2 regions of the Laedolimicola intestinihominis genome follow, and region 2 is predicted to be linked to the other one. Evidence: predicted binding sites of a transcription regulator. Region 2 holds the regulator's gene; the other holds the start of a gene.
What was found. The regulator Rex, encoded in region 2, represses fermentation and respiration genes when NADH is low (regulators of the CRP and FNR family bind a similar motif). The targets are predictions, from matches to a motif close to ATTGTTAANTANTTAACAAT.
Positions count from the first base shown of each region.

Region 1: a site for Rex is predicted at 1,519-1,538, ahead of gap (type I glyceraldehyde-3-phosphate dehydrogenase). Genes of this name have one in related genera too.

Region 1 is NZ_JBBMFE010000002.1:8,645-19,550, forward strand. Features, by position in the region: gene WMO29_RS02395 (phosphoglycerate kinase) at 1-110, opposite strand, end outside; gene gap (type I glyceraldehyde-3-phosphate dehydrogenase) at 373-1,386, opposite strand; gene WMO29_RS02405 (histidinol-phosphatase HisJ family protein) at 1,625-2,425, shown strand; gene mnmA (tRNA 2-thiouridine(34) synthase MnmA) at 2,650-3,762, opposite strand; gene nifU (Fe-S cluster assembly scaffold protein NifU) at 3,778-4,221, opposite strand; gene nifS (cysteine desulfurase NifS) at 4,239-5,420, opposite strand; gene WMO29_RS02425 (Rrf2 family transcriptional regulator) at 5,440-5,901, opposite strand; gene WMO29_RS02430 (oligosaccharide flippase family protein) at 6,039-7,367, shown strand; gene WMO29_RS02435 (3-deoxy-7-phosphoheptulonate synthase) at 7,454-8,482, shown strand; gene xerD (site-specific tyrosine recombinase XerD) at 8,666-9,538, opposite strand; gene WMO29_RS02445 (stage II sporulation protein M) at 9,745-10,335, opposite strand; gene proC (pyrroline-5-carboxylate reductase) at 10,389-10,906, opposite strand, start outside.
Region 2 is NZ_JBBMFE010000013.1:81,817-92,722, reverse strand. Features, by position in the region: gene WMO29_RS13075 (MFS transporter) at 1-550, shown strand, start outside; gene WMO29_RS13070 (S8 family serine peptidase) at 581-1,492, shown strand; gene WMO29_RS13065 (S8 family peptidase) at 1,542-3,245, shown strand; gene WMO29_RS13060 (NADP-dependent isocitrate dehydrogenase) at 3,321-4,538, shown strand; gene WMO29_RS13055 (MBOAT family O-acyltransferase) at 4,528-5,973, shown strand; gene WMO29_RS13050 (hypothetical protein) at 5,985-6,980, shown strand; gene abc-f (ribosomal protection-like ABC-F family protein) at 6,974-8,887, opposite strand; gene WMO29_RS13040 (redox-sensing transcriptional repressor Rex) at 9,074-9,721, shown strand; gene alr (alanine racemase) at 9,816-10,906, shown strand, end outside.

The DNA of each region.
Region 1 (10,906 bases), on a different contig from region 2:
CGATTCTCGTCTGTGATCTTGCCATCCTTCAGCGGTACGTTAAAATCGCATCTTACCAGGACACGCTGTCCTTTTACGTTGATGTCATCTACAGATTTCTTGTTTAACATCTCAATCTCTCCTTACTTGTCATGGATAAATAATAAAAAGAGGTCCGGTCCATAAAGACCGGACCTCTTAAGGTCTTATTCCTGACGGTAGTCCGCCATGCCGCTCGATTTGCCCCAGGGCACTCTCTCGCTCTTACGAGCTCACCTTGTCGCTTCGCTTCATCTCGCTGACGGGCTATCGCCCTATAGAAGCCGTAAATCCCAGCCGCTTATGTGCAAGCACAACGCGTCTGCGCTTTCCGTCTTCTGCATGGCTCAATGCTTACGCAAGCTCAGCGAAGTACTTGATTGTACGAACCATCTGAGATACATAGGAGTTCTCATTGTCGTACCAGGAAACAACCTGTACCTGAGATGTGCCGTTGCCAAGGTTTACAACCATGGTCTGAGTAGCGTCGAACAGAGAACCAAATCTCATACCAACGATATCAGAAGATACGATCTCGTCTGTGTTGTAACCGAAGGACTCGGTAGCTGCTGCCTTCATAGCTGCGTTGATTCCATCAACAGTAGCCTCACCCTTAACAACTGCGTTCAGGATAGTAGTAGAACCAGTCGGGGTCGGTACACGCTGTGCAGCGCCGATAAGCTTGCCGTTCAGCTCCGGAATAACAAGGCCGATTGCCTTAGCTGCTCCTGTGCTGTTCGGAACGATGTTGATAGCGCCTGCACGGCTTCTTCTCAGGTCACCCTTTCTCTGCGGTCCGTCAAGGATCATCTGGTCGCCTGTGTAAGCGTGGATGGTGCACATGATACCGGACTCGATCGGCATGTAGTCGTTCAGAGCCTTAGCCATCGGTGCAAGGCAGTTTGTTGTACAGGAAGCTGCGGAAATTACAGTATCCTCTTTTGTCAGTGTCTCGTGGTTTACATTGTAAACGATGGTCGGAAGGTCATTTCCAGCCGGAGCGGAGATAACTACCTTCTTAGCGCCTGCTGTGATATGAGCAGAAGCCTTCTCCTTGGAGGTGTAGAATCCGGTACACTCCAGAACTACGTCTACGCCGATCTCTCCCCACGGAAGCTCTGCTGCGTTAGCCTTTGCGTAGATCTTGATCTCTTTGCCATCAACAATGATGGAATCTTCTGTTGCAGATACGGTATCTGCCAGAGCATATTTACCCTGAGAAGAATCATATTTTAACAGGTGAGCAAGCATCTTCGGGCTTGTCAGGTCGTTGATTGCTACAACCTCATATCCCTCTGCGCCAAACATCTGTCTGAATGCAAGTCTGCCGATACGTCCGAAACCGTTAATCGCTACTTTTACTGCCATTTTAAATTTCCTCCTAAATATGAATTTAGATTATTCGTGGTTTTCCGCCCCTCTCAGGACAGAGCCCAACCTGCAATTATTGTACCCAATTCCATACAAAAAAGCAAGTCCCAATTCCGCAATTTCCCTGACGTTGTGCAATTTTTGTCAAAACAATGAATTTCCCGTCGATCTTTTTCTTGTCATTGTGTATTTTTTCAATTAAGATGGGTGTATATTCGTTGCAGAGGTGAAAAATATGACTGCTGATTACCATTTACATTCCTGTTTTTCCGGGGACAGTGAGACGCCCACGGAGGAAATGATAAAAAAGGGGCTAGCGCAGGGGCTTTCTCTTATGTGTATGACCGAGCACCTGGATATGGATTACCCCTATTCCGATGTAAGCTTTGACCTGGATGCGGACGCTTATTTCCGGGAAATGCATCGGCTTCAGGAGGCCTACCATGACCGCATTGAAATCCGTATCGGAGCAGAGCTTGGGATCCAGCCCCAGCTGGGGGATGCTTACCGGCAATGGCTTTCAGACAAGTCCTTCGATTTTCTGATCGGCTCCACCCACCTGGTGGATCGGTTTGACCCTTACTATCCGGATTTCTGGACCTCCTATGACGCTGCTTCCGGCGTAAACCGGTACCTGGATGTGACCCTTCAGAATATCCGGGCTTTTGATGATTTTGATGTATACGGGCATATCGATTATATCATCCGCTATGTACCGGATGGGGATCGCGTTTTTTCTTACAAAAAGCATGCCGATCAGGTGGACGCGGTTCTGAAGCTGCTGATAGAAAAGGGCAAAGGCATCGAAATCAACACCGGCGGCTACAAGGCCGGACTTTCTGAGCCAAACCCCTGTCACGACGTGCTGCGCCGCTATAAGGAGCTCGGCGGGGAAATCATTACCATGGGATCGGACGCCCATACGACGGAGTATGTGGCGTATCGGTTCGCGGACGCCAAAGAGGTGCTTCGGGAATGCGGATTTCGGTATTTTACGGTATTCCGGGAGCGGAAGGCGGAGTTTGTGCCGTTATAAATATGTTCTGTTATATAGAAAAAGGCTGCTGCAAAATGATGATTTCTCTATTTTGCAACGGCCTCTTCTTCTTTTACTATCCTTTTATCCTTCGTCTGCCAATCGCAATAATCCTCCCAAGCACATTCTTCCCAGAGTATCTTCATCTATGAATCCTCTATCAGCCCGTGCTCTGTAAGCTTTGCTTTTTCACTTTCAATATCGGCAATTACGCGATCCAGATATCACATATTCGCCTCTGAATAAAAGGGATCCGGCTGCCGCACGATGGTTCCCCCGCCCAGCACGTAGTCGCCGTCGTAGAACACGACCGCCTGGCCCGGTGTCACGGCGCGGACGGGTTCTTTAAAGTCCACACGCACCAGATCGTCTCCCTCCCGTCGGATGACGCAGGGAGAACCCTTATGATTGTAGCGGATCTTAGCCAGTACCTCTTTTCCTTCGGAGAAATCCGGCTCAGACATGTGGTTCAGGCGGTTCGCCCGAAGCGTCGTGGTGAACACGTCCTCCTGCTCGCCGATGACCACCTCGTTGGTCTCCGGGCGAATCTCGGTTACCACCACGCGGCGGCCCATGGCCAGGCCTAAGCCTTTTCGCTGGCCGATGGTGTAGTGGATGATCCCCTTATGGCGGCCCAGTACCGTACCGTCTGCGGTGACGAAATTGCCCTCCTTCGAGGGTTCTCCGGTAGTCCGCTCAATGAACCCCGCATAGTCCTGATCCGGGACGAAGCAGATCTCCTGGCTGTCCGGCTTATGGGCTACCCGGAAGCCCAGCTTCTCCGCCATTTCCCGAATTTCATCCTTGGAATAGGCTCCCACCGGCATCAATGTCCGGGAAAGCTGCTCCTGCGTCAGGTTATACAGGGCGTAGGTCTGATCCTTCGCCGCCGTTACGGAATTACGGATGGCGTAGCGGCCATTTGGCAGCTGCTCCACCCGGGCGTAATGACCGGTGGCGATGTAGTCCGCGCCGATGTCCAGGCTGCGCTTTAAAAGCGCCTCCCATTTCACATAACGGTTGCAGGCGATACAGGGATTGGGCGTCCGGCCCGCCAGATACTCCGCCACAAAATAGTCCATGACAGCTTCCTTGAAATCTGTCTTAAAATTCATCACATAATAGGGAATGTCCAGCTGGGCCGCCACTCTTCTTGCGTCATCCACCGCGGACAGGCCGCAGCAGCCGCCGTTTTCCTCCTGGGTGAACTCATCCTCATCCTGCCAGATCTGCATGGTGGCTCCGATGACCTCGTAGCCCTGTTCCTTTAAGAGATAGGCTGCCACAGAGGAATCCACGCCGCCGGACATTCCTACTACTACTTTTTTCTTAGCCATAGCTTACGATTCCTTTTAGTAGTCCTCGCCCTCTTCTTCCTCGCCCTCATGAATATCAGACTTCGGCTTCTTCAGTCCCTCGATCTTAATACCGTGCTTCTCTGCGTAATCCCAGAGTGCCGCATGAATGGCCTCCTCTGCAAGCAGGGAGCAGTGAACCTTGACAGGGGGAAGTCCGTCCAGAGCTTCCATAACGGCCTTATTCGTAACTTCCAGAGCCTGCTGGATGGTCTTGCCCTTTACCAGCTCGGTCGCCATGCTGCTGGTGGCAACGGCTGCGCCGCAGCCGAAGGTCTTGAACTTACAATCCTGGATGACGCCGTTGTCGTCGATGTCCAGGTACATCCGCATGATGTCTCCGCATTTTGCATTGCCGACGGTGCCTACGCCACTGGCGTTCTCTATCTCTCCTACGTTACGGGGATGCTGAAAATGGTCCATTACTTTTTCGCTGTACATACTTTGTTTCTCCTCTATTATTTATTTTTCTTAACGAAGTCTTCGTAAAGCGGTGACATGCTTCTCAGTCTGTCGATGATCCGCTTTAAGTTCTCCACTACGAAATCCAGATCCTCTTTCGTAATCTCCTCGTTCAGAGTCAGTCTCAAGGAACCGTGCGCAATCTCGTGGGGCAGGCCGATGGCCATCAGCACATGGGATGGATCCAGGGAACCGGATGTGCAGGCGGAACCTGAGGAACCGCAGATGCCTTCCATGTCGAGCATGATAAGCAGGGACTCACCCTCGATGAACTGGAAGCTGAAGTTCGCGTTGTTCGGAAGACGGGTGGTCCGGTGGCCATTCAGTCTGGTGTAGGGAATCTCCTTCAGGACGCGATCAATCAGGTAATCACGAAGCTCAATCTCTTTGTCTGTACGCTCCTTCATGGTCGCCATGGCGCGCTCGACCGCCTTGCCCAGTCCTACGATACCCGGCACGTTCTCCGTACCTGCGCGGCGCTTGCGCTCCTGAGCTCCGCCATGGATAAAGGAGCGAATCTTCACGCCTTTTCGGATATACAGGAAGCCGATACCCTTGGGTCCGTTCAGCTTGTGGCCGCTGGCGCTGAGCATGTCAATATGGTACTCGTCTACATGGATCGGCACCTGACCGAAGGCCTGTACGGCGTCTGTGTGGAACAGAATGCCGTGCTCATGGGCAATCTCACCAATCTCTTTGATGGGCTGAATGGTTCCGATCTCGTTATTTGCAAACATCACGGAAATCAGGATGGTCTCCGGACGGATGGCTTTCTTCAGCTCGTCGATCTTCACGACACCATTCTCATCTACGGGCAGATAAGTAATCTCATAGCCGTGCTTCTCCAGCCACTCGCAAGTGTGCAGGATCGCATGATGCTCGATCTTTGTGGTAATAATGTGTTTTCCTTTGCTCTTATATGCCTCTGCAGTCGCTTTCAGAGCCCAGTTGTCGGACTCGCTTCCGCCTGCGGTGAAATAAATCTCCTCGGTCTGCGCGCCCAGCGCATTCGCGATGGTCTCTCTTGCTTCTGTGATGGCCTTTTTGCTCTCGCCTCCAAGGCTGTATACGGTAGAGGGGTTGCCGTAATGCTCTGTGAAATAGGGCAGCATGGCCTCTACAACTTCCGGCGCTGTCTTTGTGGTCGCCGCGTTATCCAGATAAATTAACTTCTTCATGGTGATATCTCCTTCTTTTTTAGATGCAACAGGACGTATTTTCCTTGGTCCCGGCTTCATCCTTCATGCTCCTGCTTTCTTCGACCAGCTGATCCAGCTTAATCTCATCTACGGTCCGGTTAATGCTGTCGTTAATCTTCTGCCAGACATACTTGGTCACGCAGAATTCAGAACCGCCGCAGCTGCTTTCCTCCTCCAGTCCCGGGCAGTTCACCGCGTCCAGGCTTCCCTCCAGAGCCCGCAGGATATCTCCCACGGAAATCTCGGACGCCGGAAGCGCCAGCTTGTAGCCGCCGCCCGCTCCCCGGACGCTGGTTACCAGTCCGGCCTTGCGGAGCTTCGCGATCAGCTGCTCCAGATAGCTTTCCGATATATTCTGTCTGGCGGAAATACTGGCGATGGAAACCGTCTCATTTTCGCTGTACAGGGCCAAATCAATCAACGCGCGAAGTCCATATCTTCCCTTTGTAGACAATTTCATATTGTCACCTCGCACTCAAAGGTTATTAAATTCCGAGTACTTTTGTCGGATTTCGTATTGATAATAACACTCAGGTAAGGTTCTGTCAAGCAGGTTTTTGCCATATATTACTTATAATTTTTGATTTAAGGAAATCTATGAAAAAACAGCTTCATCCGCTGGTCGGCGGCACGCTGCTTCTGACTGCGGCAGGCCTTATGACCCGCCTCATCGGCTTTTTCTATAAAATATTCTTAAGCCGCGCCATCGGTGCCGAGGGCATCGGCATCTACCAGATGATTTTTCCCATTTACGGGGTCTGTTATGCGCTGACCACCTCCGGGGCCGAGATCGCCGTTTCCCGCTTCGTCTCCCGGGAAAATGGGGCCGGACGTCCGCAGAGCGCAAGACAGGTTCTGCGCGTGGGGCTTCTCCTGGCTCTGGGGCTTGCCATCCCCACCGCTTTTCTCCTGTATGAAAATGCTGCTTTTCTGGCACGGAACATTTTACAGGAAACGCGGACGGTGCAGCTTCTTCAGATTATGGCGTTCACAATTCCCTTCGGTGCCTGCCATTCCTGCATTTGCGGCTATTATTACGGGTTAAAGAAGCCCGCGGTTCCGGCGGCTGCCCAGCTTTTCGAGCAGCTGTCCCGTGTGGGGGCTGTCTTTCTCATTTACCGGGTGGCCTGTGAACAGGGCATGGGTTTGTCCCCGCTAACCGCCGTCATTGGTCTGGTTATCGGGGAGTTTGCGTCCATGCTGTTCTGTGTCTTCTGCGTCTCCGGGCAATCTGCCCCTCCCGGAAAATCTGCGGACGGCTCCGGCGCGCCCTCCCTTTTTTCCCTGACACGGCAGATGCTGGCCATGGCGCTTCCGGTCACCGGCAACCGACTCTGCATGAATCTGCTGGCCAGCGCCGAATCCATTCTGCTGCCCCTTTGTCTCCAACAATACGGCCTGTCCACGAAGCAGGCGCTCAGCGTCTATGGAACCCTGTCCGGCATGGCCCTGTCCTTTATCCTGTTTCCCAGCGTCCTGACAGGCGCTCTGTCAGTCATGCTGCTGCCCTCCGTATCCGAATCCCAGGCTGCCGGGGACGACGCAAGCCTTTCCCGCACGGTCCGGAAAACCGTGTCCTTCTGCCTGCCGCTGGGAATCAGTTTTACCGTCCTCTTTCTGCTCTTCGGACGCTTTCTCGGGAACTTTTTCTTCCGAAGCACCCTGGCCGGAGATTTTATCCTTACCCTGGCCTGGATCTGTCCGTTTCTGTATCTGAACCACACCTTGCACAGTATCTTAAACGGCCTTGGCCGCACCGGAACCGGCTTTTTCAATAATCTGGCGGGCATTCTGATTCGCATCCTTTTTGTCCTGTGCTTTGTACCGCGCTTCGGAATCGAAGGATATTTGTGGGGACTGCTGGCAGGACAGCTGATCGTATGCGGGATGAATCTGGCTTCTTTACAGGAATTCCTACATAATTAATGTAAAATTTGCGTGACTTTTGCGTTTTCTTGTATTATGATAGAAACAGTTCGGCATCAATATACACAAACGAGGAGTTATGAAAAATGGCATTCGATTTCAAGCAAAAGCTGCCCACCCCCCAGGAAATCCGTGAAATGTATCCGGTTCCCGACCATGTGGCACAGATAAAAAAAGAGAGAGACGAAGAAATCCGTAAAGTTTTCACCGGAGAATCCGACCGCTTTATAGCCATCATCGGACCCTGTTCCGCAGATAATGAAGAGGCTGTCTGCGACTATGTGCGCCGTCTGGTTCAGGTACAGGAGAAGATTAAGGACAAGGTCCTGATTATCCCCCGTATCTACACGAACAAGCCCCGTACCACCGGCGACGGTTACAAGGGCATCATGCATCAGCCGGATCCGGAGAAGAAGCCGGACCCGCTGGCTGGCATCATCGCCCTGCGACACATGCACATCCGCGCCATCGAAGAGACCGGCATGACCGCAGCCGATGAGATGCTGTACCCGGAAAATCTGCCCTATGTACAGGATTTCCTGTCCTATATCGCCATCGGAGCCCGCTCCGTGGAAAACCAGCAGCACCGTCTGGTATCCAGCGGCATCGACATTCCCGTGGGCATGAAGAACCCCACCAGCGGCGACTTTTCCGTTATGCTGAACTCCGTTCACGCGGCACAGAACGGCCACTCCTTCATTTACCATGGCTGGGACGTCCAGACCAGCGGAAATGACCTGGCACACGTGGTTCTTCGCGGTGCTGTCAATGAGCGCGGCGTGTCCCTGCCCAACTATCACTATGAGAACCTGCGGAACCTCTGCAATCTCTACGCCCAGAGAGAGCTGAAGAATCCGGCCTGCATCGTAGACGCGAACCACAACAACTCCAACAAACAGTTCAAGGAGCAGATCCGTATCGTCAAAGAAGTTCTGCACAGCCGTTCCTGCTCCGACGACATCCGCAAGCTGGTCAAGGGCGTGATGATCGAGAGCTATATCGAGGAAGGCAATCAGGGCATTCACGACCATGTCTATGGCAAGTCCATTACCGACGCCTGCCTGGGCTGGGAAGATTCCGAGCGGCTGCTGTATGAGATCGCGGAGCGCTGCTAATTCAAAAACAGCTTATATACCAAGGGAGAGCGTTCAACCGTCTCCCTTTTTTCTATTCTTTCTATTTTACTCTATTGGAATCATAGTTTTCGCACTTTAACGTAACACGGTGTTTCCTATAGAGTAAAAAAAGAGATTCCCGTGTATTATTATCAGGAATCTCTCGTCACTTTATTCTATCTGTTATCCTCTCGGATGCGCCTTCGCATATATCTCCCGGGTTCTCGCCGCGTACATCATGGTCGTGGAGATATCCGAATGTCCCAGCATCTCCTGCACCACATGCAGATCCGCGCCGTTTTCCACCAGATGGGCCGCAAAGGAATGACGCAGGGTGTGGGGCGTAATCTCCATCTCAATACCCGCCTGCTTCACATACTGCTTCAGAAGCTTCCAGAAGCCCTGACGGCTCATGCCCTCGCCGGAGCAGTTGGGGAACAGCATCTCACATTTCTTATCGCCTATGAGCTGACCGCGCGCCTCCTTCAGATAATGCTCCAGTGCTTTCTTCGCTTTCGGACCGAAGGGAATAATCCGCTCCTTATTCCGGTCGCGGCACACGATATAATCCAGCTTCCAGTTCACATCGTCCATCTTCAGAGAAATCAGCTCGGTTACCCGGATACCGGTGGCGTATAGAAGCTCCAGCATGGCTGTATCCCGCAGACCCTTGCTTGTTCGGTCGCCCGGCTGCCGCAGCAGGCGCTCCATCTCCTCCACAGACATGATCTCAGGCAGTTTTTTTTCTACTTTGGGTGCTTTCAGCTTCTCTGCCGGATCGGAACTGATGCTGCCTTCTTTCCAAAGATACAGATAAAAACCCTTCATGGACGCGATATTTCTCGATACCGTCGCTGCTGACATTCCATTTTTTTCCAAGTCCAGAATATAGGAATTCAAGGTTGTCTCTGTAACCTCTTTCGCATCCTCTACCTTCTGCTTCTGGAGAAAATGCATCATTTTCATCAGATCTCTCTGATAAGAAAGCTCCGTATTCCGGGATGTCTTTTTCACATTATGTAAATAAGACATGAATCCTTTAATCTCTTGTTCCATATATCCATGTGCCCCTCAGCTTATGCTCACCCAAGCCGTTTTCTTCTAAAGTCTTTGGATTTTATTATAGTAAGAAATCACCAGAAAAGCAATGATCTTTTTTTCGCAAAATACTGTAAAATCAAGGCTTTTTACGGCTTTCCACAATATCTGGTTTTCTTCTTTTCCTGTTCCACCAAATCTGGTAAAGAATTCGTAAAATATTTTTAAATATTTTTTAAAATCAGCTTCAAAAACATGGGATTTACATAACTTTCGAGCAGAGAGCCGGCCAAAAGCAGCAGAAATCCAAGTCCCCAGACCAGGAGATAAGGCATCATCTGCCGACTGTTCCCACTGTATCGCTGTCCTTTCCAGGGACGGTTCTCCGACGTCTCACAGATTTTCTGAAAAAGCCAGACCGCGGCAGGCACATACAGAAAAAACTGCGGCAGACCAGAAGCGAGGCAGACCAGAATCCCCGCAAAGCCCAGCTTCATGGCTGCCGTCGTCAGTGTGATGCCAAGCGCCGCCCCCATCCATGCCAGAGATAGAAAAACTGCAGCTGTGCCAAAGAAAGTAAAACCGGTCAGCCATAACAGGGTAAACTGGCTCACGCGCGATTTCAATGTATACCGGAGCAGTTCCCCGCTGGCCAGCTCTGCCTGCTGATATCTGGAAAAAAAATAACGGCCAAGCAGAGCTGTCTCATGGGCTGCTCCCCGACCAAACAGCACCATATATAAAATTCCCGCCGCAAATCCTGTCAGGAATACCGGCAGGAATGTTTTTCTTGTACCTGTAATTTTTTTCCACATAAAACAGCCCTCCCATATACCTTTCAATATATGAGAGGGCCGCCGCATTCATACTATTTGATTCCTTCGGATTTCTGATAGCAGGCCTCGCAGGCTTTCAGCACCGCGCCCCGGAATCCCGCGTTTTCCAGCGCCGCCACACCGGCGATGGTGGTTCCGCCCGGAGAGCAGACCTTATCCTTCAATGCTCCCGGATGCTCACCGGTCTCCAGCACCATTTTCGCTGCGCCGGCTACTGCCTGGGCCGCAAAGGTGTATGCCTGGGCTCTCGGAAGGCCAAACTGCACTGCGCCATCCGCCAGTGCCTCAATAAACTGGTATACATAAGCCGGAGAGCTTCCGCTGGCGCAGACCACCGCGCTCATCATCCGTTCTTCCACATCGGCGTACTTTCCGACTGCTCCGAAGATCTGATGTACCCGGTCAATCTCTTCCTGACTGAATTCCTCCGCGTCAAAAGACAGCCCTGTCATACCCTCGCCAATCAGAGCCGGGGTGTTGGGCATAGCCCGTACAATCCGCCGATCTGAGCCAAGGGTTTCTTTCAGGCTCTGAATGGTGATACCCGGAG
Region 2 (10,906 bases):
ACCAAAGATCTGGTATTTTCTGCTGGCGTTCTTCTGCTATATCGACGGTGTATACACGATTATTGACATGGCAACTTCCTATGGCAAGGACGTGGGCATCAGTGATACGAACCTGTTACTGGCTCTTTTGCTGACCCAGATAGTGGCGTTCCCCTGTTCGATTCTTTTTGGACGGTTATCCAGGAAGGTGCGCAATACTACATTGATCGAGGTCTCTATCGTCAGCTATTTTGGCGTGGTACTCTTTGCGCTGCAGCTTGACAAGGCCTGGGAGTTCTGGCTTCTGGCTGTCTGGGTGGCGGTATTCCAAGGGGCGATTCAGTCTCTGTCCCGGTCTTATTTTGCGCGGATTATCCCGAAGGAGAAAGCGACAGAATTTTTCGGCTTCTTTGACATCTTCGGTAAAGGCGCGGCCTTTGTGGGAACCATGCTGATGGGTATCTCCACCCAGCTGTTCCATACATCCCGCGCGGGTGTGGCCATGCTTGCGGTAATGTTCGCGGCGGGCTTTGTGCTGTTTCGAATGGCAGTACGCTGTGGAGATGCATAAAATAACAGAAAAGCAGGGAGTCTTTTCTGTATGGATCGCGTGAGAAGGCTGCTTGAAGCACAGTCGGCATACCGGCTTGGCCTCTATGGGGAGGGCGTCGGTGTGGCGGTTGTGGATTCCGGCGTCAATGACAGACACCCGGACTTAAGGGGCCGGGTGGTTTATGCTTATAATTACCTTACAAATTCCGGTGGCGCGGCAGACGACTGCGGTCATGGAACCCATATCAGCGGAATTATCGGAGGAACCGGAGAGGCATCCGGCGGCAGGTACCAGGGACTTGCGCCGCGATGCCATTTTGTTTCCCTGAAAATTCTGGACGGCAGGGGAAATGGGGACAGTGTGGGACTAATTCGGGCCCTGCACTGGCTTTTGGAGCATGGAAAAGAATACGACGTCCGCGTTATCAATATTTCTGTGGGCGGGAGAGTACCAAAGGCTGAGATACGGACAGAGCTCATAAGCGCTGTGGAGGAAGCCTGGGACGCGGGCTTTGTAATCTGCGCGGCAGCCGGAAATCAGGGACCTGCCAGATCCAGCATTACGGTTCCGGGAACCAGTGAAAAGGTAATTACAGTGGGTTCCTCTGATGATGAACTGGCCGTTCCGGTGCGCGGCATCCGAAGGGTGCATTATTCTGGCCGGGGTCCCATATCGGCGTGCGTTCTTAAGCCGGAGGTGGTTGCTCCCGGAGCGGAAATTCGTTCCTGCCGGGCGGATTTTGAGAGTCCTGGCAATCCATTTTACAGCGTTAAATCAGGCACCTCCATGGCAACCTCTGTGACAGCAGGAGCGCTTGTCTTACTTTTGTCCGCCGAACCGGAACTTACCAATGAACAGATAAAAAAGCGGCTGCAGACAGGCTGCAGAGATCTGAAACTTGCCCCGAACCATCAAGGCTTTGGTGAAATCTGGCTGCCGGGGCTTCTGAAAAAAGCATGATCAGATAAAGAGAGCATAGGCTGTAAAAAGAACTTACGGGCGGTGCGGTATGGACGAAGCATGCAGAGAAAAAATAGTGTCGGAAAATTACGCGGATTTTATCTGGCAGACCAATGTACGGGAGGAGGATATCCGGGAAATCTATCCGGATGTATGCGTGCAGCGCATCAATGATTACTACACGGTATTTTACGCGGATCGCAGAAAATGGACGGCGGATCGGGAACGACTGTACGAGTACAGTTATGAACTATTTCCTACTTTGTATACAACGCTGCAGACGGAAAATCTGGAGGCCTCCGGAATTCTGGCTCTGCAGAATCAGCCGGTACTGAACCTTCGGGGACAGGGCGTATTGCTGGGGTTTATTGATACAGGGATTGATTATCGGAACCGCTGCTTCCTGGACAATGCGGGAAAAAGTCGGATTCTGGCCATCTGGGACCAGACGGATCAGAACGGAACGCCGCCGGAGGGTATTCACTATGGCAGTGTGTATACAAAGTCAGAGATCAATGGGGCGCTGTCTGCGGAACAGCCTTATGAAACAGTGCCTACCCGGGATATTTCCGGCCACGGAACGAAGCTTGCGTCCATTGCGGCGGGAAGCGAAAACCGTGAGACCGGCTGGATCGGAGCCGCGCCGTTGTCGTCCATTGCCATGGTAAAGCTGAAACCGGCCAAGCGTTATCTGAAGGAATATTTTCTGGTACCTGAGGAAGCGGAAGCTTATCAGGAAAATGATATCATGCTGGGGGTCCGTTTTCTGCATGAACTGGCGCAAAAGGAAAGCCTGCCCCTAGTTATCTGTCTGGCTCTTGGCAGCAATATGGGCGGCCATACCGGCACTTCGCCTTTATCCTCATATCTTAACGCCATTGCCGTCCGGGCGGGCCGCTGTATCATTCTTGCAGGGGGAAATGAGGCCAATCAGGGGCACCATTATTATGGCGTGATGGGAGAGGGGGATCCGTACCAGGATGTGGAAGTGAGGGTGGCAGAGCGGGAACAGGGCGTGATGATGGAACTGTGGAGTAACACACTGGATGTATTTTCCGTATCACTCATATCGCCTTCGGGGGAAGAGGTTCCGCGGGTCACCTCGGGACAGAAAAACTGGATGTTTGATTTCCTCTTTGAAAATACCGTGATCTATGTGAATTTCCAGACACTGAATCTCTTTAGCGGCGATCAACTGATTGTTGTCCGCATGGCGGATCCGTCTCCGGGAATCTGGCGGATCCGCGTCTACGGGGAACGTATCGTAGATGGCGTTTACAACATCTGGCTGCCGGTGACAGGCTTTGTAAGCAGTGAGACTGTATTTTTAAACTCGAATCCGGATATCACACTGACGGAGCCGGGCAATACGGAGACGCCGATTACCACAGGGGCTTACCGGTCTTCCAATGGCAGTATCTATATGGATTCCGGAAGGGGATTTACACGAAACGGGAGAATCAAGCCGGATTTAGCAGCGCCCGGGGTAGCGGTAGCGGCTTATGGGCCGGAAAACCGGGCAGTGAATCTTACCGGAACCAGTGCCGCGGCAGCAGTGACAGCCGGGGCGGCAGCACTTTTACTGGAATGGGGAGTTGTACGGAAAAACAGGCTGACGATGGGAACACTGGAAATCAAACAGCTGTTGGTTCGCGGCGCGGATCGAAGCGCGTCCCTCCTTTATCCCAACCGCTCCTGGGGCTACGGTTCCTTGAATCTCTATCAGGCATTTGCGGCGCTGGGACGATTTTGAACTTGCAGTCCCAGGGGGAATCGTCTATAATAAAGAACAAAGCGCGGAAAAACGCAAACCCTAGGAGGACCTACGATGGAAAAAATTAAGATGACAACTCCGCTGGTAGAGATGGACGGAGATGAGATGACACGGATTCTCTGGAAGATGATTAAGGATGAGCTTCTTCTTCCATTTGTTGATTTAAAGACCGAATATTATGACCTGGGACTGGAACACCGGAACGCGACGGACGATCAGGTGACTGTGGACGCTGCAGAAGCTACCAAAAAGTACGGTGTGGCGGTGAAATGTGCGACCATTACCCCTAATGCGGCTCGCATGGAGGAGTACGATTTAAAACAGATGTGGAAGAGTCCCAATGGTACCATCCGGGCGATTCTTGACGGAACAGTATTCCGGGTTCCGATTATCGTAAAGGGCATCGAACCATATGTAAAAAACTGGAAGAAGCCAATTACCGTTGCACGTCATGCTTATGGTGATGTATACAAGGCTGCGGAAATGCGGATTCCGGGTCCCGGAAAATGTGAGCTTGTATTTACCGGTGAGGATGGAACCGAGCTGCGCGAGACTATCCATGACTTCAAAGAGGGCGGCGTGGTACAGGGCATGCACAATCTGGAGAGCTCCATCGAAAGCTTTGCCAGAAGCTGCTTTTCCTACGCGGTTTCCCAGAGGCAGGATTTGTGGTTTGCCACCAAGGATACGATTTCCAAGAAATATGATCATTTCTTCAAAGATACCTTCCAGGAGATTTATGAGAAGGAATATAAAGAACAGTTTGAGAAACTGGGCATTACCTATTTTTATACGCTGATCGATGACGCGGTAGCCCGTGTGATCAAGTCCGAGGGTGGTTATATCTGGGCCTGCAAGAATTATGACGGCGACGTCATGAGTGATTTGATTGCCACTGCCTTTGGCTCATTGGCTATGATGACCTCTGTGCTGGTATCTCCGCATGGATATTACGAATATGAGGCGGCACACGGAACCGTACAGCGCCATTATTACAAGCATTTGAAGGGCGAGGAGACCTCTACCAATTCCATGGCGACCATCTTCGCATGGTCCGGCGCCTTAAGAAAGCGCGGAGAGCTGGATCAGAACCCGGCCCTGACAGAGTTTGCGGATAAACTGGAGCAGGCTTCCATTGCAACCATTGAAAACGGAAAAATGACCAAAGATTTGGCGCTAATTACGACCCTTCCGAATCCGACGGTGCTTTCCAGCGGTGATTTTATCAAAGAGATCCGAAAGACCTTAGAGGAACTTTTAAATGCTGTTTAATTCCAATGCATTTTATATATTTTTGCCTATTGTATTTGTGATTTACTGGCTGACGCCCCCGAAACACAGGTGGGGCGTCCTGCTGGTATCCAGTTACTACTTTTATATGAGCGCCAACGCGAAATACATTTTGCTGATTCTGCTGACTACGGCAGTCTCTTACGGAACGGCACTCGTGATTGAGAAAACAGAAGAACAGAAGAAAAAGAAGCTATGTATGGGTCTGGCCCTGCTGGTCTGCCTCGGTCTTTTGTTCTTTTTCAAATACTTTAATTTCCTGAGCAGTTCTGTGACAGCGCTTCTGGCGCGTGCATCGATTTCCATGAGCCCGGTGACGCTGAAGCTGGTGCTTCCGGTAGGTATCTCGTTCTATACTTTCCAGACGCTTGGATATGTGATCGACGTCTATAAGGGAAAGACGAAGGCCTGCCGCCATTTTGGAAAATACGCGGCCTTTGTGTCCTTTTTTCCGCTTCTGCTGGCCGGTCCCATTGAACGGGCGGAGCATCTGATGCCGCAGATAGAGGAAGAACATCATTTTGAGTATGACAAGGCTATCCGGGGTGCCAAGCTGATTGCATGGGGCTATTTTAAGAAAATTGCCATTGCGGATGTGCTTTCCTCCAGCGTGGATATTGTATACAATCAGGTGACAAGTTTTACAGGTCTGGCTCTTGGCGTGGCGACACTTTTTTATGCCTTCCAGGTTTACTGTGATTTTTCCGGTTATTCGGATATTGCCCGGGGGGTGGCCTGTCTTTTTGACATTGATCTGGTCAATAATTTCAAGAGCCCTTATTTCGCGGCTTCTGTGAAAGAGTTTTGGGCCAGATGGCATATTTCTCTGTCCACCTGGTTCCGGGATTATGTATATATTCCGCTGGGCGGCAGCCGTGCCGGAAAATGGAAGACGTACCGGAATCTGCTTGTGACCTTTCTGGTAAGCGGTCTCTGGCACGGGGCCAGCTGGACTTTTGTGATCTGGGGCGGACTTCACGGCGCGGCGCAGATATTCGAACGGATCTGGAATCAGTATTTCCCACCCGGAAAAGAGGGAAAAAACAGGTTCCGAGTACTTCTGACTTTTGCCTTTGTGACCCTGGCCTGGCTGTTTTTCCGGGCAAATACCATGTCAGACGCAATTTATATTCTGACCCATCTCTTTGACGGCATTACCCATCCTTTGAGTTATGTGAAGGAATGTTACGTGGCCTTCAAAAAAGCCGGGCTGATTCAGAGCAACGAACTGAAGCTGGTGCTGTTCTGGGTGGTGCTGCTTATGGCGCACGATTATATTGCGCTTAGGGAAGATGTATGTCAGTGGTTTGGCCGTTTTGGTAAGCCGGTGCGCTATACATTTTATTTCGCCCTGATTTTTGTCGTGCTTTACAGTCGTCAGCTGGGCGAGTACAGTTTTGTATACTTTCAGTTTTAATGAGGACATCTATGAGACGATTTTTACGTAAAATTGCGCCGTTTGTGATTTTTATCCTGATTCTGGAGCTGGCCATTCCCATGGCGGTGGATCCTTACAATGTTTTTCATTGGCAGAAAATCCGGGATAATGGGGTAGAGCCCAACAGCAATTACATTAAAATGCAGTACATCCTGCATAATCCGGACAAGTTTGATTCATTCCTGTTCGGTTCCTCCCGGACTGGCTTTGTGGACACAGAAAAAATTCCAGATGGAAAATGGTACAATATGTCCTATTCAGAAGGACTGCCGGCGGAGCATCTGGAGAACCTGCAGGAGATGATTGCCAATGGAATCATTCCGAAAAATGTCATGATCGGCGTGGATAATATTTCCGCCTTCGTGGATCCGTCCCTGCATCAGAATCAGTTTTACCGGATCCCCTATCCGAGGACAGATAGACTGGGATTTTATGGAAAATACCTTAGCATTAAGGGCGTTCTGCTGTCCTTGGATGTGATTCGAAATCATGAAGTGACCGATCCGGATTATGTGGAACGCTATTATCGGAGCGGAAGTACGCTCCGGGATCCGTCTCTTGGCGGAACCTTCAAGGACGATGTGCCCTACTGGGACGATTATTATACCGATTATATGGCTGATTCGCTTCTGGACATCCGGCGGATTCGGGAATTGTGCGAAGAGTATGGGATTAACCTGATTGTGTTTACCAATCCGCTTTATTACCGGACCTATCAGGAGTCCAAGCATTTCGGTTACGATCAGTACCTGGGATGGCTGGCCGGAGCAGCGGGGAGCTTTTATAACTTCAGCGGGGAAAATGCCGTGACCATGGATAAGAACTATTTTTATGAATCCAGTCATTATACAGAAGTGGTGGGAGATATGATTATCGACCGCATCTTTAACGGGGTGACGGATGAGAGCCTGGAAGATCAGGGCTTCGGCATGTATGTGACAGAAGACAATTTAGCCGAATTTAATGAAGCGCTGGCCAATCATTGAGCCAGCGCTTCCCATTGTTCGTATAGAATTTCAAGACGGGCCGCAATGGCCTCCTTTTCTTTGTGAAGTTTCATGCATTCCGCCACATTCGTGTAGACGGATTCCTGAGTCAGAAGCTGATCGATTTCGCCGTCCCGGGTCTCCAGGTCGAAGATTTCCGCTTCCGTCTTTTTGAAATCATTTTCCCGTTTCCTCTGACGTGCCTGTTCCTCTTTCTGCTGTTTCCAGTCCAGTTTTCCTGCAGATTCCGGTTCTGCCGCTTTGGCCTCCGGAAGCTCCGGGTTCTGCGTCTTCGGCGTCAGAATATCATGCTTTTCTAGATAATAATCGTAATTGCCGATATAATTGACTAACTGTCCGCCGGTCAGATCGAGGATCCGTGTGGCGGTTGTATTGATAAAATAACGGTCATGGGAGACATAAAGCACGGTGCCGGTGTAGCGGTTCAGGGCCTGCTCCAGAATCTCCTTGGAGACGATGTCCAGATGGTTGGTGGGCTCGTCAAGAATCAGAAAATTGGCCTCGGAGAGCATCAGCTTCGCCAGAGAGACACGTCCCCGTTCGCCGCCGGAGAGCTCCGAGATTCGTTTGAACACATCGTCGCCGGTGAAAAGAAAAGCGGCCAGGGTGCTTCGAATCGTTGTATTGTCCAGATCCGGGTAAGCGTCGGAAATCTCTTCAAACAGTGTCTTTTCCGGGTGCAGCACGTGATGCTCCTGATCGTAATAACCGATATGAACCTTGGAGCCCAAGGTAAAGGAACCGCTGTCAGCTTCCAGTAATCCATTCAGAATCTTTAATATTGTAGTTTTTCCGGTTCCATTGTTGCCGATAAGAGCTACCCGTTCGCCGCGCTTAACGTCGAAATTCAGATCCGTGAAGAGGGTCTGGCTGCCAAAGGATTTGGAAAGACCCTCTACGGTCAGCACGTCATTTCCGCTGACTACCTTTGGCTCCAGGGTGATATGCATCTCAGAGCGGACTTCCGTGGGTTTCTCCAGTATATCCATCTTGTCCAGCATTTTTTCGCGGCTTTCAGCCCGTTTGATGGATTTTTCCCGGTTAAAGGATTTCAGTTTTTGGATGACCTCTTCCTGATGTTTGATTTCCCGCTGCTGATTCAGCCAGGCATGCATGCGGGCTTCCCGAAGCTGTGATTTCTTCGCGGCATAGTCGGAGTAATTGCCCTGGAAGGTGGTCACCTCGCCGGCGTCAATCTCGATAATCTTCGTGGCGATCCGGTTCAGAAAATACCGGTCATGGGCAACCACCAGAACCGCGCCGTCGTAGTTCAAAAGAAAGGTTTCCAGCCAGGCGATGGAATTCATGTCCAGGTGGTTGGTGGGCTCGTCCAGCATAATGAGATCCGGATGGGAGAGCAGAAGCTTGCCTAAAGATACGCGGGTCTTCTGACCGCCGGACAGCTTGTTGACATGCTTCTCGAACTCTTCCTCTTCAAACCCCAGTCCCTTCAGGACGCCGACCACCTCGCTCTTATAGGCGTAGCCGTTTTTAAGTTCAAATTCATGGTTCATGCGGGTATACTGCTCCAGCGCCATATCCAGCGCAGTGCCGGACAGCTCCTTCATCTGCGCTTCGATCTCCCGGATACGGGTCTCCAGATCGATAACGTCCTGCTTGACCGTCAGCAGCTCCTGGTAAATGGTATGATCACTGTTCAGATCCTGATGCTGTGCCAGATAGCCGATGGTTTTGCCTTTTGCCAGAACCACCTCGCCGGAGTCTGCTTCCATTTCCCCGATGATGATTTTTAAGAGGGTGGATTTGCCTGCGCCGTTGATACCGACCACGGCGGCTTTTTCCCGATCCTCCATGTGGAAGGACGCGTTTTTCAGAATCACGTCGGTTCCGAAGGCTTTGTTTATATTTTGACATGCTAATATCATAAAAACACCTCTGTTTTTCGTTGTTGAATGTCACATGAAGTCTATTATAGCGAAAAATACAGGATTGAACAAGATAAAATCTACGATTCTTTCAGAAGAATCCAGTAAAAAGATTGACAAAAAATTTGCTTTTCGATTATAATAAAAACAGTTTTGAAAGATTTATTGAGGGATGTGCAGAATATTATGGAAGAGAGAGAGATCTCAAAAGCAGTTATCAAGCGGCTGCCGCGCTATTATCGCTATCTCGGAGAACTGATGGAAAATGGAGTAGAACGTATTTCCTCCGGCGAGCTGAGTAAACGGATGAGTGTCACGGCGTCACAGATCCGGCAGGATCTGAACAACTTTGGCGGTTTTGGGCAGCAGGGGTACGGATACAATGTCAAATATCTGTATGAGGAAATCGGCAAGATTCTGGGCCTTGACAAGAAACATAACATGATCATCATCGGCGGTGGTAATCTGGGACAGGCTCTGGCCAATTATGTGGATTTTGAAAAACGCGGTTTCTACATAAAAGGCATTTTTGATGTAAATCCTATTTTAAAGGGCTTAAGCGTCCGGGGCATCCAGATTCACATGCTGGAGGATCTGGAGAGCTTCATCAAGGATGAAGATATTCAGATTGCGGCATTGACACTGCCAAAGTCCAAGGCAGAGGAGATGACGAAGCTTCTGGTTCAGTATGGAATCAAGGCTATCTGGAATTTCGCCCATATCGATCTGGATGTTCCGTCGGACGTCCTGGTAGAGAATGTTCATTTGTCAGAGAGCCTGATGCAGCTTTCTTACAATATTACACGGTATGAGAAAGAGCATCCCCGTTCCTGACGGAGTATCGGAGTGAAGTATGATAAAAGGGAGCTTTTGGCTCCCTTTTGCATGTAAACGCATAGTATATTAAGGATAGTGAGGAGTGTCAGACGTGAAAGGATATAAGCGCGTGGCGGCTTATGTGGATTTAGATGCCATAGAAGATAATTTTGAGGCTATGAAGGCAAACCTGAAAGAAAAAACAAGAATTGCGGCTGTAGTGAAGGCCAACGGGTATGGACATGGAGCAGCGCCCATTGCTAGAATGATAGAAAAGAAGGATTATCTGTGGGGCTTTGCGGCAGCGACCATTGAAGAAGCTGCAGAGCTTCGAAGAAATGGCATTCAAAAGCCAATCCTGATTCTGGGGTACGTATTTCCGGAGGATTATGAGGAGCTGGTGCGCCTGGATATCCGCCCCACAGTATTTCGCCTGGATATGGCGAAGGAACTGTCTGCGGAAGCAGTTCGACAGCAAAAAGAAGTGAGTGTTCATATTAAAGTAGATACCGGTATGAGCCGGATTGGATTTGCGGATACCAAAGAGAGCGTGCAGGATGTCTGCGCTATCAGTAAGCTTCCGGGCATCAGGATGGAGGGGCTGTTTACCCATTTTGCCAAATCTGACGAGCTGGATAAAGCGGCTACCGAGAAGCAGCTTGCCCGGTACTGCGCGTTCCGGGAAGCCTGTGAGGCAGCCGGCGTGAAATTTCAGATTCATCACTGCTCCAACAGCGCCGGCATCATTGATTTGCCGGAGGTAAATCTGGATATGGTACGGGCTGGTATTACGGTATACGGTCTGTATCCTTCCGACGAGGTGAAGAAGGAGCTGGTTCCCCTGAGACCGGCGATGGAGATGAAAAGTCATATTGTACATGTAAAGACCATCGCGCCCGGAACGGAAGTAAGCTATGGCGGCATTTATACGGCTGATTCTGCGCGCCGGATTGCTACCGTCCCTGTGGGCTATGCGGACGGGTATCCGAGAAGCCTGTCCAATAAGGGCGTGGTACTGATCGCTGGTAAGCGGGCGCCTATCTGCGGCAGAGTCTGTATGGATCAGATGATGGTAGATGTGACGGAGATTCCGGAAGCAGTTCCGGGCATGGAAGTGACCATGTTTGGCAAAAACGGAGAAGCGGTTCTGTCCGTGGATGAACTGGCGGAGCTGTCCGGGCGGTTTAACTACGAATTTGTCTG